DNA from 3 places in the Marinomonas rhizomae genome. Region 1 is predicted to be linked to each of the others. Evidence: predicted binding sites of a transcription regulator. Region 1 holds the regulator's gene; each other region holds the start of a gene.

Evidence for each region. Region 1 encodes PhoB, which activates phosphate uptake and scavenging genes when phosphate is short. Its sites were predicted from a motif close to TGTCATANNNNTGTCANA; they were not measured.
Region 2: a site for PhoB is predicted at 4,059-4,076, ahead of ugpB (sn-glycerol-3-phosphate ABC transporter substrate-binding protein UgpB). Genes of this name have one in related genera too.
Region 3: a site for PhoB is predicted at 4,116-4,133, ahead of KDW99_RS14990 (phosphatase PAP2 family protein). Genes of this name have one in related genera too.

Annotation. Positions count from the first base shown of each region.
Region 1 is NZ_CP073343.1:4,286,814-4,292,819, reverse strand. Features, by position in the region: gene cysZ (sulfate transporter CysZ) at 169-948, shown strand; gene KDW99_RS20095 (response regulator) at 948-1,790, shown strand; gene phoR (phosphate regulon sensor histidine kinase PhoR) at 1,896-3,239, opposite strand; gene phoB (phosphate regulon transcriptional regulator PhoB) at 3,236-3,931, opposite strand; gene ubiA (4-hydroxybenzoate octaprenyltransferase) at 4,016-4,870, opposite strand; gene KDW99_RS20075 (chorismate--pyruvate lyase family protein) at 4,867-5,427, opposite strand; gene KDW99_RS20070 (HDOD domain-containing protein) at 5,434-6,006, opposite strand, start outside.
Region 2 is NZ_CP073343.1:585,453-591,458, reverse strand. Features, by position in the region: gene KDW99_RS02640 (sn-glycerol-3-phosphate import ATP-binding protein UgpC) at 1-871, opposite strand, end outside; gene ugpE (sn-glycerol-3-phosphate ABC transporter permease UgpE) at 874-1,722, opposite strand; gene ugpA (sn-glycerol-3-phosphate ABC transporter permease UgpA) at 1,719-2,597, opposite strand; gene ugpB (sn-glycerol-3-phosphate ABC transporter substrate-binding protein UgpB) at 2,698-3,999, opposite strand; gene KDW99_RS02620 (Hpt domain-containing protein) at 4,206-4,553, opposite strand; gene KDW99_RS02615 (ATP-binding protein) at 4,584-6,006, opposite strand, start outside.
Region 3 is NZ_CP073343.1:3,179,973-3,185,978, reverse strand. Features, by position in the region: gene KDW99_RS15015 (VOC family protein) at 598-1,011, shown strand; gene KDW99_RS15010 (2-hydroxyacid dehydrogenase) at 1,008-1,943, shown strand; gene KDW99_RS15005 (5-carboxymethyl-2-hydroxymuconate Delta-isomerase) at 1,982-2,332, shown strand; gene KDW99_RS15000 (phospholipase A) at 2,365-3,360, shown strand; gene KDW99_RS14995 (hypothetical protein) at 3,470-4,039, shown strand; gene KDW99_RS14990 (phosphatase PAP2 family protein) at 4,203-4,718, shown strand; gene KDW99_RS14985 (MJ1255/VC2487 family glycosyltransferase) at 4,715-5,815, shown strand; gene KDW99_RS14980 (dienelactone hydrolase family protein) at 5,847-6,006, opposite strand, start outside.

The DNA of each region.
Region 1 (6,006 bases):
CGCTTGAACGAGAAGCGGCTTCAGTTTATAGCCTTTCATTTGAAAGGCTTTGTGGAGCCGAGAAAGTCGTCATGATATTCTGTGGTTATTAGATAATATTTGATCGAAGGGGCTTAGGAAGATGCGAATAAGTCTACTAAGCCTCAACTTTAGGAGTGATTTGGCATCGTGATTACACACCCATTTAAAGCCGCGGGGGCTTTTTTTAAAGCGTTCCCTTTAGTTTTTTCAAAAGATTTAAGGCTGTTTATATTAGCGCCTTTGTTAGCGAATTTTGTATTGGTCGGCTTATTGTACATGGTCGCTTTTAGCTATTTTCAGACATTAATGGATTCTGCCATGGGGTATTTACCCGAATGGGTCTCCTTTTTAAATTGGCTGTTTTATTTGATTTTTGCGGCCATTATTAGCGTGCTTTTGTTCTATAGTTTTTCTGTTGGGGTGAATATCTTAGCGGCGCCTTTTATGGCGTTTTTGGCGGAAAAAGTAGAAGAGAAAGAAACGGGGAAAGTCTTTGATGAAACGTTGACTGCTGGCGTTCTTATGGCGATTGTCGGTCGTAGTTTACAGAGAGAGTGCCAGAAAATATTGTATTTTTTACCGCGTTTTGTTTTGCTGTTGTTATTGTCTTTTATTCCTCTGGTTAATGTGATTGCGCCAGTTTTGTTATTATTATTTTCAGCTTGGATGTTATCCCTTCAATATATGGATTATGCCTTCGATAATAACAAGGTTAAATTCCATGATATGAGAATGGCGTTACGCTCTAAACCTTTGTTATGTTGGACATTTGGCGGGATAGTAATGGTCGGATTGACGATTCCTTTCTTTAACTTATTCGTTATGCCAATTGCTGTAGTGGCAGCCACACTTTTGTGGATTTCGATTTTTAGATCAGAGCATGGGGATTTTTCTGCCTTGTTAGATCGCACTAATGGAACTTTGTAATGTCATTAAAAATTTTGGTAGTAGATGATGCTTCTTTCACTCGTGATTTGATTCGCCGCTCATTGAAAAAGCAATTTCCAGCAGTGGAAATAGAAGAAGCGGTAAATGGCCGAAAAGCACAGCAAATGCTGACAAAGTCTCAGTTTGACATGGTGTTGTGTGACTGGGAAATGCCTGAAATGACTGGTGTTGAGCTGCTTAAATGGTGTCGAGAGCAGCCTAAATACAAAAAAGAAGATGTGCCATTTGTGATGATTACTAGCCGTGGTGACAAAAGCCATGTGGTGGAAGCTGTGCAGTCTGGCGTGACGGATTATTTGGGCAAGCCGTTTTCTAGTGAGCAGTTAGCCAATAAAGTCATATCCGCTGCGAAAAAGCATGGTCTTGATAAAAAACTAACGTCACAGAAATCTCGTGAATCTGTCTCTCCTGGTGGCGTCAGCTCAGCATCGCTAGACGTATTGATGGGAGCGGGCAAATCCGCTCCGGTAAAAGCCACTAAGTTTACCAACCCCGACGCGCCCGTTGTATCAGTAAAGGATGTCAAAATCCCGACCATGGTGCGTTTCGAAAGCAAACAGTTCCGTTGCATGGTTATCCAGTTTAGCAAGACCGAAGCGACCATGCTGATTAAGAGTGACGACGTCGTGCCGCAAGTATTGGGGCAATCGGTATTGGATTTGGAGCATAAAGGCGTGACGAATCGCTTAAATTATTATGTGCAGTCCGTTGCGACGACAGAGAAAAAACATAACTCGACATTTTTAACCGTTACCTTGAGTCTGATCGATCAAGACAGCGAGAAAGAGGCTTTTATTAGCCAATTGTTTGAGAGCTTATAAAAGACCTTCGCTCGTGACGTCGTGCAAAGATCTCTATAAGTATTTTTTGGGTTGGATTTGAATGATCTATAAAGGGAAGCATGAGTGTCATGCTTCCCTTTTTTATTATTGATCTGTTGACGGTGTTTCATCGGTATTGAATGCGATCGCTGGAATCGTATCATTTCTGGTTCGATTCGCTGGGAAATGGCACGAAAACGTACTTCCAAAACCAGGCTGACTGCGAATTTGTAGCTTGGCATCGTGATGTAATAGCACATGCTTTACGATGGCTAGGCCAAGACCTGTACCGCCGGTTTTAGAGCCTCGCCCTTTGTCGACTCGGAAGAAACGTTCTGTGAGTCGAGGAATGTATCTTGGCTCTATGCCAATGCCAGAGTCTTTTATAGAGAACACACCATTAAACTCACTGGACTCCCATTTGATCTCAATCTCGCCGCCATCTGGTGAGTATTTGATGGCGTTAAAAATCAGATTGGAAAAAGCACTATAGAGCTCTTTGTAAGAGCCGTACAAGCGAGCTTCTTCGGGAATTTGCAAATTAATAGAGTGTTTGTCCGTCAACACTGGCGTAGTTGCATTGGTAATGGTTTGTACTAAGTCTGAAACTTTATGCCATTGGTTCTCTTCGCGTTTGTCATTACTCTCCAAGCGAGAAAGCAGTAACAGATCTTCGATGAGTTGTTCCATCCGCTCAGATTGCTCAGACATATTAACAATGCCTTTTTGCATGCTTTTTGGCAGACTGTCCTTGAACATGTCGAGGGTTTCTAAGTAGCCCTTAATAACGGTAAGCGGCGTTTTTAATTCATGGGAAGCGTTGGCAACAAAGTCTTTGCGCATCTGTTCTAGCAAGTGTAAGCGCGTCACATCACGAACAAAAATCAGGTGATCATTTTTATCGTACAGCGTGGTTTGGATTTCTAAATAGACGCCATCTTTGGCAGGCGACTTGATGACCAAAGGCTCACCAAAACGTTTTTGGCTAAAATAACGGAAAAATTCTGGGCTACGGACAATGTTGGTGATGATTTGGCCGCGATCGACGGGGCGCATTAAACCGAGAAAGTGGGCCGCCGAGTTATTCCACCATTCCAAATTGCCTTGGTTATCCGCCATGATAACGCCTTCTTTTAAGGCGGTGGTGGAGCTTTCTATTCGGGTTAGCGCTTGGCGCATGCGACGCTTGGATTTGCGCTGTTTTTTATGTAATCGATAAACCGCATCGAATACTTCGCCCCAAATTCCGCTGGCCTCTGGTGGTGCAGCACGACCAGAATGACGAAGCCAATTATGGAATTGGTAGAGCTGATAAAGCTGCCAGTACAGGGAACCTAAAACGTACAGCAGCAAAACACCCAACAACTGACCTATTACTAGGCCTATTACAATACAGGCCGCGAATCCTGCGAGCCAAGTAATAATAGTGTTTCGCCAAACTGTTTTCATACGGACCTTTTTGCTGAGAAGCGGTAGCCTGTTCCTCGTACTGTTTGTATCAAGAAATCATGAGTACTACCAATGGCTTTGCGTAAACGACGTATATGAACATCAACGGTACGTTCTTCAACGTAGACATTTCCTCCCCATACTTGATCCAACAATTGCGCTCTTGAATAGGCACGCTCTTGGTGGGTCATGAGGAATTTGAGTAGACGGTATTCTGTCGGCCCCATGTCTAAAGGACGACTGCCTATGGTAACGCGTTGGCTAATTGGATCAAGGGTAAGACCTTCAATTTCAATTGGCTCATCAACCCCTTGAGGCGTTGCACGGCGTAATACTGCTTTGAGTCGAGCAACGAGCTCGCGAGGTGAGAAAGGCTTGGTGATGTAATCGTCCGCGCCGACTTCTAGACCTTGGATTTTGTTGTCTTCTTCACTTTTCGCAGTCAGCATAATGACTGGAATTTCTGCCGTTGTGGGGTCTTTTTTCAATCTGCGAGTCAGCTCAATGCCGCTACCGCCAGGCATCATCCAATCGGCAAGAATCAAATCCGGACGATGGTCCACAATGATTTCATGGGCTTGCTGAATGTTTTCTGCTTCCAAATACTCGTAGCCCGCCATTTCAAGTGCAATGGCGATCATTTCGCGTATGGAAGATTCGTCGTCAATAATTAATACTTTTTTACCGGTCACAGGATTCATCCTCATCTCAGGAACGGTTTCATTAAAGCGATCTAATGTGACAATTCGGTTACATTGTCACAACTTTGCCACATATTACATAAAATAGCTTGCGACCAGACCGATGAAAACACAGTAACCAACGCGGTTATTGTCTAAAAATGAGCGAAAGCAAGCTTGTCGATCACGCTCTTTAGCTTGATTAAATTGCTGATAAAAGAGTCCAATACACACCACGAGTGATACAAAGTATAGCCAATGTAATCCGGCTAGTAGACCAATCCAGGTCAATAAAGACAAGGTTAGACCTTGTAGGCAAACAATGACGAATAAATCATATCTGCCAAATAAGATGGCGGTGGATTTGATGCCTATTTTGAGGTCATCTGGACGGTCTGTCATTGCATAATAGGTATCATAGGCAATGGTCCAAAAGCAATTGGCGACAAACAGCATCCATAGCTCAGGATCGGTTAAATCTCCTCCCTGTGCACTGTAGGCCATGGGAATTGCCCACGAAAAAGCCAAGCCAAGAAACAACTGGGGTAGATGGGTATAGCGTTTCATAAACGGATACAGAGCAGCCAAGCCTAAGCCTACGAACGACAGTAAAATCGTTTGCAGATCGGTAAAAAGTACTAAAACAAAGCTTAAAATCGACAAAGCACAAAACAGAACAAGTGCTTCTTTTTCAGATACTCGGCCCGACGGTAGCGGGCGGTTTTTAGTACGATCAACATGACCATCGACCTTTCGATCCGCGTAGTCATTAATCACGCAACCCGCAGATCGCATGCTAAAAACGCCTAAGATAAAGATAACGATCAAATGCCATTGAGGCATACCATCGGCTGCCAGCCATAGCGCCCATAATGTTGGCCACATCAGTAAGAATGAACCGATAGGGCGGTTGAATCGAGTGAGTTCTGCGTAGTCTTTAAGTTTGTTCATAACAATCCAAACGGCGGTTTTAGTTGGTTGATCTCATCAAAGAAAGCTTCATTGACCAATATTCCAGGGCCAAACTGATGAAACACAGAGCGTCTCGCCCACAAAGCATTAGGTTGGTTTGGAAACATGCGTTTTGGTAACTGAGTGACCTCAATGCAACTTCGAGACAGGGCCTTATGTTGAAACAGATAGCCACCTAATGGCTTGTCTTTTAAATGCTTTACATGTCGCCAATGGCCTTTCAATGACCTCGCCGGAATGATTGAGCGAGCATAAATAACGGCTCTTCCATCGACGTTAAGCAAGACAGTACGAATGCGTGCCGCTTCTCTTGGTCGCAACGCTAAGCGTTTTCGTTCTCTTGCTGTTGGGATCCCCCAAGAGTCTTCAAGCACATCAACCGTCAATGTTCCTAGGCGTCTAAGCTTTGCTGTTAAAGAGTCTTGAGTGACGAGCCAAGGCCATAAATTTTTCGGTACTTTTACCTTACTAATTTGGTGTATGGGCGACCATCGGTAGTCAAATTGCTGCGCGGCAGAAGCGTTCATTAACGTCATAATTAATTAGGCGTTCATTTTATTAATTAAGGCGACCATCTTGTGGAGCTCTGTTGATTTTTGATAGATGGCATCTCTGCAAGCTTCCGCTTCTTCTAACGTCAATCCAACTTCTAACAATACGGATGGTTCAATGACGTCGTTATGGCGTAATTGATACGAAACGTTAAGCAACTTCGCCAAAATGGCATGTTCGCCATAATAATGAGGCTTTTTGCTGTAGCGAATAGCTGTCCAAATGTTGTCAGGCAAACTCCAGTAGCGTAACAACCAAGAGCCTAATTGTTCCTTGGTAAAGTGCAATATTTGCATCTCGATCAATTCAGACGATAGATGAGCATTAGCTTCTTGGTATCGAGACAGAATCGAAAAGTGCGGCGGTAAAATAGTGCTAATTGCCAAGTAGCCAAAGTTATGTAATAAGCCTGCAAGATAAGCATGACCTAGTTTAGGGCGATTTTGTACCGGCATCGTTTTGACTAAGGATTCCATCAAAACGGCGTTAGAAACGGAATCGAGCCAAAAGTCTTCATAATGACGTGGGCCGTCTTCTGGAGTTTGAAAGGCATTACCCATTGA
Region 2 (6,006 bases), 670 kb from region 1:
AAGCGAAATCGGCATTGTGTTCATCACTCACTTCCAAATGCTCAGGACGAACTCCCCATACGATGCCACCTCGGTGTTGATGGGACAAAGGTAAAGTTAGCGCTTCTGAGATTTTAATGCCTTGCTCAGTAAGATTCGCGTCGATCAAATTCATTGAAGGAGAACCAATAAAGGCTGCCACGAAAGGCGTGGCCGGTTTATTGTATAAATCCATCGGCGTACCAATTTGCTCCGCCTTGCCTTTGTTTAAAACCACCAAGCGATCTGCCAAGGTCATCGCCTCAACTTGATCATGGGTTACATACAAGGTCGTGGTGCCTAATTTACGCTGCAACTGACGAATCTCGACACGCATCTGCACACGTAATTTTGCATCTAGATTAGACAAAGGTTCATCGAACAAAAACACTTTCGGGTCTCGCACCATAGCGCGCCCCATAGCAACACGTTGACGCTGGCCGCCGGATAATTGACGCGGCTTACGCTGTAGCAGTTCAGTTAAACCCAGCATCTGTGCTACATCACTGACCTTTTCAGCAATTTGATCCTTTGGCATGCCGCGGTTTTTCAGGCCGTAAGCCATGTTATCGTACACCGACATATGCGGGTACAAGGCGTAATTCTGAAACACCATGGCGATGTCACGCTCAGCGGGTTCCTTCTCATTCATGCGCTCGCCACGGATGCGCAGCTCACCAGTAGAAATACTTTCCAGACCTGCCACCATGCGCAGCAAGGTGGATTTACCACAACCAGAAGGGCCGACTAAAACAATAAATTCGCCTTCTTCAATCGTTAAATCAACGCTTGGAATGGCATGATAGCCATTAGGGTAAGTCTTACCCACTTTTTCTAAAATAACGTCCGTCATTACTACTTCTCCGAATCCACTAAGCCTTTAACAAACAGCTTCTGCATGCCTATCACCACCGCAACGGGTGGCAACATCGCTAATAAGGTAGTTGCCATAATTTGGTTCCATGCGATATCACCATCGGTCACCGACAGCATGCGCTTAATACTCATCACCAAGGTGTAATAAGCGTCATCTGTGGTGATCAACAAAGGCCATAGATATTGATTCCAACCGTAAATAAACAAGATCACAAACAAGGCCGCAATATTGGTTCGAGACAGCGGCAACAAGATATCGAAAAAGAAACGCCATGGCCCTGCACCGTCCATTCGAGCGGCTTCCACCAGCTCCCCTGGGATGCTTAAAAAACACTGACGAAACAAGAAAGTCGCCGTCGCACTGGCAATCAAAGGCAAGGTTAAACCTGTATAACTGTTAAGCAGATCAAGATTCGCCACCACCTCGTAGGTCGGCACAATCCGCACCTCCACAGGCAGCATTAAGGTCATGAAGATGATCCAAAAGCACAGGTTACGAAACGGGAAACGGAAAAACACAATCGCATAAGCAGACAACAAAGAGATGGCGATTTTGCCGAAGGTAATGCCCAGCGCCATAATCAAAGAGTTCAGCATCATAAACCAGACAGGCGTATCCACGCCGTTGCCCGCTTTTTCAAACAATACCGTTCCCCATGTTTGTGCGCCCGCACCGCCAAACCACAAAGGAATATGCCCAACGCCAAACGCCGAAGCAGGATGTGTCGATGCCACCAACGCCATCCAAACAGGCAAGGCTACTAAAGCGATCCCAATCAACAAGGTCGCGTGACTTGCAAAGGTTAACCAAGGTCGATTTTCGATCATGAGTACTGCACCTTACGCTCAATAAAACGAAACTGAATCACCGTCATCAAGCCGACAATCGCCATAAGAACAACCGATTGCGCCGCTGATCCACCCAGATCTAAACCAACAAAACCGTCATCAAATACTTTGTAAACTAAAGTGGTTGTACTTTGCCCTGGACCACCTTTGGTGGTCGCATCGATCACCCCGAAGGTTTCAAAGAAGGCGTACACAAGATTCACTACCAACAAGAAAAACGTCGTCGGAGACAATAGCGGAAAAACAATGGTCCAGAAGCGCTTAAAGGGACTCGCACCATCAATCGCTGCTGCTTCAATAAGCGAGCGCGGTACGGCTTGCAAACCCGCAAGGAAAAATAAGAAGTTGTAACTAATTTGCTTCCAAGTCGACGCAATCACCACCAAGATCATCGCTTGGTTACCATCAAGATAATGGTTCCAATCAATACCCGCTGACTTCAACCATAGGGCAATTGGCCCCATGCTCGGATCAAACAAAATCCACCACAAAACACCCGCCAACGCAGGCGCGACAGCATATGGCCAAATTAACAAAGTTTGATACGCCAGCTTGCCACGGATAATACGATCCGCCATCACGGCCAACAACAGCGCTAAAGACATGCCCACAATGGCAACAGAAAAACTGAACACCAAGGTGGTTAACATAGATTGGTAATACAAAGGATCAGTAAATAAATCCGCAAAGTTTTCCAAGCCAATAAACTCTCGACTCAGACCAAAGGCGTCTTCCTGATAAAACGCTTGCTCTAAGGCTTGCTCAGCTGGCCAAAGAAAGAAAATAGCGGTCACCAAGAGCTGGGGCAACAGCAAAAGCCAAGGTAGGCCTTTTTGGGGAAAGGTAACTGTCATCGGACAATCCAAAAAAAAAGAAAACGACAAATTAAAAAGAAAAATACGCCATGCAATAAAAAGCGCCCTTATGCAGAAAACATAAGGGCGCTAGTTTTATTTAGTCGTTCGCTTTTTCAAACTTACGAAGTTGCGCGTTACCACGTTCAACAGCGGTATTCAAAGCGGTTTGAGCATCTACATCGCCACTCCAAACAGATTCTAATGCTTCGTCTATGATGCCACGAATCTGTACAAAGTTACCCAAACGCAAACCTTTAGTGTTTTCCGTTGGCGTACCTGTTGTCATTTGGATGACACCCGTTTCCGTACCAGGGTTCGCGGCGTAGAAACCTTGACCTTTGGTCAAATCATACGCGGCCTTAGTAATTGGCAAGTAACCAGAGAACTGATGCCAGTCAGCCTGAACAGATGCACTTGATAGATAGCTTAGGAAAGACGCCACACCTTTGTATTCTTCTTTAGAGTGACCTTGCAATACCCACAAAGACGCGCCACCGATAATGGTATTAGAAGGTTGTTTTACCTTGCCTTCCCAGTAAGGAAGTTCCGCAACACCAAAATCGAATTTCGCATTACGTTTTATGCCAGCGTAACCGGCAGAAGATTCAGTAAACATGGCACATTCTTGGCTGTAGAACTTCGCTGCACCATCGTTAGTACGACCTGAATAGCTAAAGATGCCGTTCTTTTGCCATTCGCCCATTTTTGAAATATGCGCAACTTGCAATGGACCATTAAATTTCAACTCGGTTTTCAAACCGCCAAAGCCATTCTCTAACGTAGCAAATGGTACATTGTGACGAGAACTTAAGTTCTCTAGCTGTACCCAAGATTGCCAAGCCGTCGTAAAGCCACAAGATACACCTGATGCTTGCAGTTTCTTAGAAACACTTTCGACATCTTGCCATGTTTTAGGCGCTTGGCTGATGCCCGCTTTTTTGAACAAATCTTTGTTGTAGTAAAGTACAGGCGTAGAACTGTTGAATGGCATAGAAAGCATTTGGCCATCACTGTTGGTGTAATAACCTGTCACAGCGCTCAAATAAGCACTTTCATCAAACGATTGACCAGACTCACGCATCAGCTTATATACTGGGTAAATAGCGCCTTTAGCCGCCATCATACTCGCAGTACCTACTTCAAATACCTGAACGATCGCTGGTTGCTGTTTCGCTCGAAACGCGGCAATAGCTGACGTCATCGTCTCTGTGTAATTGCCTTTATAAACTGGCTTCACTTCATAAGCATCTTGGGAGTCGTTAAACGCTTTAGCGATTTCATTTACTTTTTCGCCATTTGCACCACCCATTGCATGCCACCATTCTACTTGTGTGGCGGCAAAGCCTGAACTCGCAATAGATAGACCAACAACCACTGACGCTAACTTCAAATTATGCATTTCCGTGTTCCTCACAATGAGTTTTTATTAGAAAAGAAAGAACGACTATAGAAAGAATATATTTCACTTTGATGATAGTAAGGTTTCATTTGAAATACAATCGCAATTCAAATGAAACTTTCAAACCAACAAATAGCGGAAAAACAAAAGAAAAATGAAGAAAAATGAAGAAAAATAACAGAAATGAAAAAATTATTAGATAGGGATTAACGAAAAATTTCTTGATTCAAAGCCAATACGAGAGCATCAAACTCTTCAGTGAGCGCCACATGGTACGCCGCCAACAAGTCGCTTTCATGCTTTATCACGAGCGCTTCCATCTCTGAGATTAATTGACAAAAGCGATAGCCAGACACTTCCAAAGCGGCGCCTCTTAAGCGATGCGCCACCAGAGCGAAATCATGCCAATCGCCGCCATTAACATGAGCCTGCAGAGTTTTCAGTAAGGTCGTTGCTTCTTTAATAAATTCACCCGCAACCAATGCCATTAATTCGTGGTTATAGGCCAAACGACTTTCGTAATCTGTATTATCAAACACCTTAGGCTCAAACATAACTTAGAATCTCCGTTTCCATACTATTCTCTAAGGAAGCCATTTTGTGAGTATCGCAACTAACTTTTCCTGCGAAATGGGTTTTGCAATATGGTCATTCATGCCAGCTGCGAAACATTCGTCTTCGTCGCCTTTCATTGCATTAGCACTAAGGGCAACAATCGCTACATCAGAAGGCGTTTGCCCATCAGTAAACTGGCGAATCGTTCGTGTCGCTTCATAACCATCCATTACTGGCATCTGGCAATCCATAAAAATCATATCGAATTGAGTCGATTGGGCTTGCTCAACCGCTTCTTGGCCATTTTTCGCCACCACAACGTCTACGCCATACAAGTTCAACAAACCACGGGCAACAATCTGATTGGTCAAATTGTCTTCTGCTAACAATACTTTGGCTTTAAATACTGGCCGACCATCAGGGGTCTTCTCTACTTCACTCGCCATCTCAGGCTCTCCTTCCACTAATGGTTTTAGATTTTCAAGCACGTCCAGCAGTGGCTGCTGAAAGACAGGTTTTGCTAAAGCAGCAACATACACTTCTTTATCAAAATCCATATCTGAACGACCTTGTAGCAATACTCGCTTAATCGCATTTTTCTGACAGAATGCGTTCAATTCAGAGACATCAGAAACTGCCGAAATGACATCAGAGTCCAGTAAAACACAACGCCCTATCCATTCACTGTCAGCCAGCGCGGTAGCAATACTGTCGTAAGCATTGTGAATAACACCAAATGAATCCAGCAATGCAGCAACATAGTCACGACCGGTTTTATTAGCATAAATTAACGTCACTCTAACAGCTTGTTCTTCACCACCCGTTATCAATGGGGTCTGCTCAGCCATTGAAACCACATCAAGTGGTATACGAAACCAAAAATCAGAACCCTGACCTTCTACTGAGTTTAATCCAATCTCCCCATCCATGGCTTGGATAATCTCTTTACTGATTGCCAAACCTAAACCCGTTCCACCAAACTTACGTGTTGTCGAACCGTCTGCTTGTTTAAAGCGCTGGAACAAATGCTTTTGATTCGTTTCAGAAATACCAATCCCAGAGTCTTCAATATTAATGTGTAAAACGACACTGTCATCAACTAACGGCTCAACCGAAAGACGTAACGCCACTTCACCCTCTTGGGTAAATTTGACCGCGTTAGCCATTAAATTCACCAACACCTGTTTAATACGTAATCTATCACCAAACAACATCATATTGGGAATCGGCGTGGTGGGCGAGTTCAGTACGATGCCTTTTTCTTCCGCTTTTAAAACAAAGATACTGGTAATTTCTTCGATTAATGCCCGCAGCTCAAATTCTTGTTTATCTAAGGTAAGCGTCCCCATTTCGATCTTAGACAAATCTAAAATATCATTAATAATATCCAACAAGGATTCTGCACTCTGCTGAGATATTTTAGCTAAATTAGCTTGTTCAGACTGCAATTTC
Region 3 (6,006 bases), 1.1 Mb from region 1:
GCTGAGAAGGTGATAAAGGTTGGACTTTTTTTGAGCGCGATAAGAGTGTTGGAATAAACCCAAATACCGCAAGAACAGCAATGGCTTCCCACATCAAAGATTCATAAATCAAAATTCCCGCTAGAATTAATGCAAGACAGTGGCAAAGAAGAAATCGCAACATTTTTATCCTTAAGTTGTTTGTATCATTCAACAAAGTAAGTGTAGTCAATAAAATAAATTTTTTTAAAAATTACTAATAAAAAATTAATAAATTATTTTTTGAGTATAGTAATAACCAATTTCTTGTACATACCGCTTTTCAAATTGATACAAAACGCTATGAAACGTGACAAAGCATTGATACAAAAATACATTTTTTGAATGTCACTAACGCATAAGAAATGGTGCGGTGAATGGATGGAGCAAAAGTGTGAAGAGATAAAGGTATGAATTTATTAGGCTTAAAATGTGGAAAAGTGAGACTGTAATTCAGGCCTGTTCAGTTTTTGGAAGTTAGTCATTTTTTACTATACGTCGTTGTATCAAGGCTTCATGTTTACTTTTTCTCTGTGTGCTGTATTTTTCTACTCTCAAACACCGTTATTAGAGATGTCTATGTCTGCTTTATTTCACTATGCTTTTCATGTTACCTCCTTGGAAGAAACACGGCTTTTTTATACTCAGGTTTTAGGCTGCACTGAAGGTCGCAGTGCTGAGACTTGGGTGGATTTTGACCTCTACGGTCATCAATTGTCTTTGCATTTAGGTGAACCCAGCCCGACGACAAATACAGGTAGAGTAGGAGATCATCTTGTTCCTATGCCTCACTTTGGTTTGATTTTACCGCTAGATGAATGGCAGAAAGTGGCTAAACGCTTAAGCGAAGCCAATGTGGTATTTGACCTTGCTCCAAGCGTTCGCTTTGAAGGTCAGCCAGGTGAGCAATGGACTCTGTTTTTTAAAGACCCGAGTGGCAACGCCATTGAATTGAAAGGATTTAAAGACTTAGCTCAGGTGTATGAACAATGATTCCTTTTGTTAGTCGTGCCGATTTGGCTGAACAGAGTATTTGGATTAAGCATTTATCAGCGGCTATGCCTGAAGAAGTGATTGTCCCTTTTGCCGATTTAACGCCGGAGCAAAAGCGGCAATGTGATATTGCTATTGTCGCTAATCCAGACCCTAATGATCTACTTTCATTACCTTCATTACAGTGGGTGCATAGTGTTTGGGCCGGTGTTGAACGCATGATGAATGAGTTATCCTCACCTTCGTTTTCGATAGTGCGGCTAGTCGATGCTAAGTTGGCCGAGACGATGTCTGAAGCGGTCTTGGCTTGGACTCTTTACCTTCATCGAGATATGCCAAGTTATGCCAAGCAGCAGGCACAAAAATCTTGGTTTCAAAAACCGATGGTGCGTGCTCAAGATCGTCGAATCGGTGTGCTCGGGTTGGGGGAATTAGGACGAGTAAGTTCGCAGCGTTTGGTTGCCAATGGTTTTCCCGTTGCTGGTTGGAGTCGTCATGAAAAGCAAATCGAAGGTGTTGAGTGCTTTCATGGTGAAGAGGGGCTGGCTCTTTTATTGAAGCAAACTGATATACTTGTTTGCCTTTTACCTTTGACGCCTGAAACAAAGGGCTTATTAGATCAGCAGCATTTATCGCTTTTACCAATTGGAGCCAGTTTGATTAATTTTGCTCGTGGGCCAATTATAGATGACGAGGCTTTGCTAAATAAGCTGGAATACGATGAGTTATCCCATGCTGTTTTAGATGTTTTTGCGCAAGAGCCGTTGCCAGAAAATCATCCTTATTGGTGCCATGATAGCGTGACTGTTCTGCCACATATTTCTGCGCCTACGAACCCTGTTAGCGCAAGTGACATTGTCGCTAGGAATATTCAGCAGTATCGATTGACTGGGAACCTCCCTCCGGCAGTAGATAAACGTCGTGGTTATTAGTGAAATAGTGCCAAATAAATCTAAAAATGGAGTCTGACATGCCACATTGCATTATCGAATACAGCCAAAATTTAGAGCAAGAAGTACCTCCAGTCGATCTTCTTGAGGCTGTCAAAGGCGCTTGTATTGCGTCGACCTTGTTTGCTGAAGAAGATATCAAATTACGTAGTTTCCCCTATAAGAGCTTCTTAACGGCAGGTAAGGAAGATGCTTTTGTCCATGTTGTTTTACGAATACTTTCAGGGCGAACCCTTGAACAAAGAACGCAGCTTTCTCATTTGGTTCTAGAGTCTTTAACACAATTTTCATTAAAGGATGTTAGCTTTTCGGTGGAGGTGTGTGAAATGGAACGAGACACCTACGCAAAAAAGGTCGTTCTTTCCCAATAAGATTATACGTTTGTATTAAGAAGGTTTTAAAAATGAAAGCCATTGTATGCTCAATGATGCTTCTTCCGAGTTTGCTTTGGGCTGAAGTGGGAGCAAGTTCTCTAGATAATAAATCAGACAGCGGCTTTTTTAGCACGTCCGATACGACGACCGAAGAACAGGTAGATAGCCCTTATTCTCCTGAAGAGCCTGAAGTCCCTGAATCTATTAGTAAGCGAGCTAAAGAAGATAATGGATTACTGCAGCAAAGAGAGAATAGAGAGCAGGCGACGGTGAATAATCCGTTTGTTTTAACGCCCCATAAACCCAATTATTTTCTACCCATTGCTTACACCTCGAACCCTAACGATCGCGCTTTTTTAGGCGATGCTAGCGATTCGGAAAGTCTACAAAGTGTCGAGTTTAAGTTTCAATTTAGCCTTAAATTTCCTGTGGCATATGATGTTGTTGGTAAAAATAGTAGCTTGTGGTTTGCCTACACTCAGCAAGCTTACTGGCAGGCCTATAACAGTAGCATTTCAGCACCTTTTCGCGATACTAATCATGAACCTGAAGCCTTTATTGTTACCAAGCCGAAACACGGTTTTTTAGGTATTAAGCCAAACTATGTCTCCTATGGTTTTGTTCATCAGTCTAATGGTCAGTCAAATGAGTTATCTCGTTCTTGGAATCGGTTTTATGTGGACTTCTTGTTTGAATATGAGGATACCGCTTTTTCCTTTAAACCTTGGTATCGGATTCCTGAAAGCTCAAGGGTGGACGATAATCCCAACATTGAAAATTATTATGGCTACGGCGAGCTCAATGTCATACATGTTATCGATGATTATACTATTGACGTAATGCTGAGAAATAATCTTAAGTCATCCGATAATAGGGGAGCGGTACAGGTAGGTTTTACGTTTCCTTTGTGGGGGAAAACACGCGGTTACATTCAATATTTTAATGGATATGGGCAATCTTTATTGGATTATAACCATCAGACTCAGTCGCTTGGCATCGGTATTATGCTGACCAATTGGTTGTAACATTGGCTGCGTATATCATCGTCACTGAAAGCTTTTAGTCATCTTTTTGTAATGATTGTGTAATTTTTAGCTTTTAAGGTGGTTATAAATCTAACCTAGGAGCTAAACCATGAAGTTGAAATTCTTACCTATTGCAACCGGCCTAATTGCATTGTCTCTGTTGACTGCTTGCGGTGAAACGGTAAAAAAGCAAGACACTATGCCTACCGCTGAAACAATGTCTTTGAACAATGGTGATTTGTACGAAGTGCATCACGAAGGTCGTATTTATGTTTTTGACGATCGTGGTGTGTATGAAGACTTTTTGCAGGTAGGTGAAACATCTTATCGTAAAGTGCGCATTGGTGATGGCCCAAAAGGTGAAACCATTGTTTTCGGTCTAACTAATGCGGATAAGAAAAAAATGTCGGGTATTGCAGCTGTTGAAATGTATGACGGCGAGCTAAAAGCGGCAGACTCTTTCTACGGTGAAATGCGTATCGAAGGTCGTATTTATGTGTTTGGTTCATTGCAAGAAATGAATGATGCTCGCGCTGTTGGTGAAGTGCCTCTTCGCTATACCGATATCGGTTCTGGCCCAAAGGGTGAAACCGTCGTTTACGCATTGAACGGTAGTAACAAAAAAGTGAAGCCAGAAGCAATGATCGAGAAGTTTCATAAAATGAATCACATGAATTAATCATGGCAATCTAAGATCGCAAAAAATACCTCGCTGTGTCGAGGTATTTTTTTGTCTCGACTTTATGGTTTAGGCATGTCACTAAGTTGTCATACTAATGCCACAGAACGGACATTTTACTGGTTTATGTTGAAAGTATGATAAAACCAGTGAGGTGATAAGTATGAATATATTTCAGAATATCCACGCCGTAGATGTACAGACTTTTTCTTGGTGTATGGCGAGAAAGCATCGCGCCACATTAACTCGTATTGGTCGTGCTGTTTCATTTTCAGCGGATGGGCCGTTTTATGCCATACTGGCGCTGCTGCTTTGGTTCGCTGGAGAGCAGATGCTGACGCTTATATTGGTATTTGGTTTTTTAATTGAGAGAGCTTTATACCTCTTGCTAAAACGCGGCTTCAAGCGTCATCGCCCAGCAGATGCGCTCGATAATTTCAACAGCTTTATTATTCCCGCCGATCAATTTTCTTTTCCATCAGGTCATACATCCGGGGCATTTTTTATGGCCTTTTGTTTATCTGGGTGGTTTCCAAGTATGAATTTAATCTTCTATTTCTGGGCGGTAAACGTAGGATTGTCACGTATTTTTCTTGGTGTTCATTTTCCGACAGATACCGTAATTGGCGCCTTGTTAGGTACGGCCTGTGCTGCATTAGCGATAGGGATTTTAGTATGAAGATATTGTATGGTGTTCAAGGAACAGGGAATGGTCATATTACTCGCGCTCGAGCCATGGCGGTTGAGATGTATGCTGCAGGCATAGAGGTTGATTTTGTTTTTTCAGGTCGTCCGCCAGAAGATTATTTCGATATGGCCGTATTCGGTGATTATCGAACGTTTCAAGGCTTGAGTTTTGTTGCTCGAAATGGTCAGTTGGATCTGTACGCGACCTGCAAGAACGCTAATTTTTTGAAGCTATACCGAGATATTCGTACGATTGATACTCACGGTTATGATTTGGTGATCACGGATTTTGAGCCTATTGTTGCTTGGGCGGCTAAACGTCAAGGTGTTCCTTGCGTCGGGTTTGGCCATCAGTATGCCTTTAAGTACGATATCCCGCGTTATAAAAAGAATTTTATAGCCCAATGGATTATGTCAAATTTTGCGCCTGCAGCAACTCAGTTAGGCGCACACTGGCACCACTTTGGTCATCCTATTTTGCCGCCACTGATTCATACGCAACAAATAAAGAACATGGCGGACCCAGAGCAGGTTTTGGTCTATCTGCCTTTTGAGAACAGTGAGGCGGTGTTAGATTGGTTAGAGGGGGTGCAGAATTATCGTTTCCGCCTTCATTGCAAGGATATTGAGCCTGGACTTTATGGCAATGTAGAGGTTTTTCCTTTTAGTCGAGAAGTCTTTCAAAAGAACTTAGGTGAGTGTGAGTCTGTGCTGTGTAATGCTGGATTTGAATTAAATTCAGAGGCCTTGCAGCTTGGTCGTCGCATTCTCGCTAAACCTTTGAAAGGTCAAATCGAGCAACACTCTAATGCCATCGCGTTAGAGTTTTTAGAAATAGCGAAAACGAGCGATGTATTGAACTCGCAAATCATTCAAGAGTGGCTAGAAACAAGTAGAGTCATTCAGATTTCTTATCCCAACGTTGCTCGAGCTGTTGTTGCGTGGTTGCAATCTGGTGACGAAATTAGTGTATCGGATTTGTGTGAGTCTTTGTGGCAGCAGACTCCTAATTTGCGCGGTATTAATTTCAACTATAGTAAGCAATCCGCAATCGATAATACTAAGAGGATAAAAAGTGTTACGGCTTAAGAAAATAGGCCGTAACACTTTTTATTTACCGTTAAGCACTCAATGTCTTTTTAAAGAAACTAATAGTGCGCTCCCAGGCAAGCTCTGCGTTTTTCTCTTGATAACGGGCGGTCGAATCATTATGGAAACCATGATTCGCGTTAGGATATACATACGCTGTGTATTCCACATTGTTCGCTTTTAATGCTTTC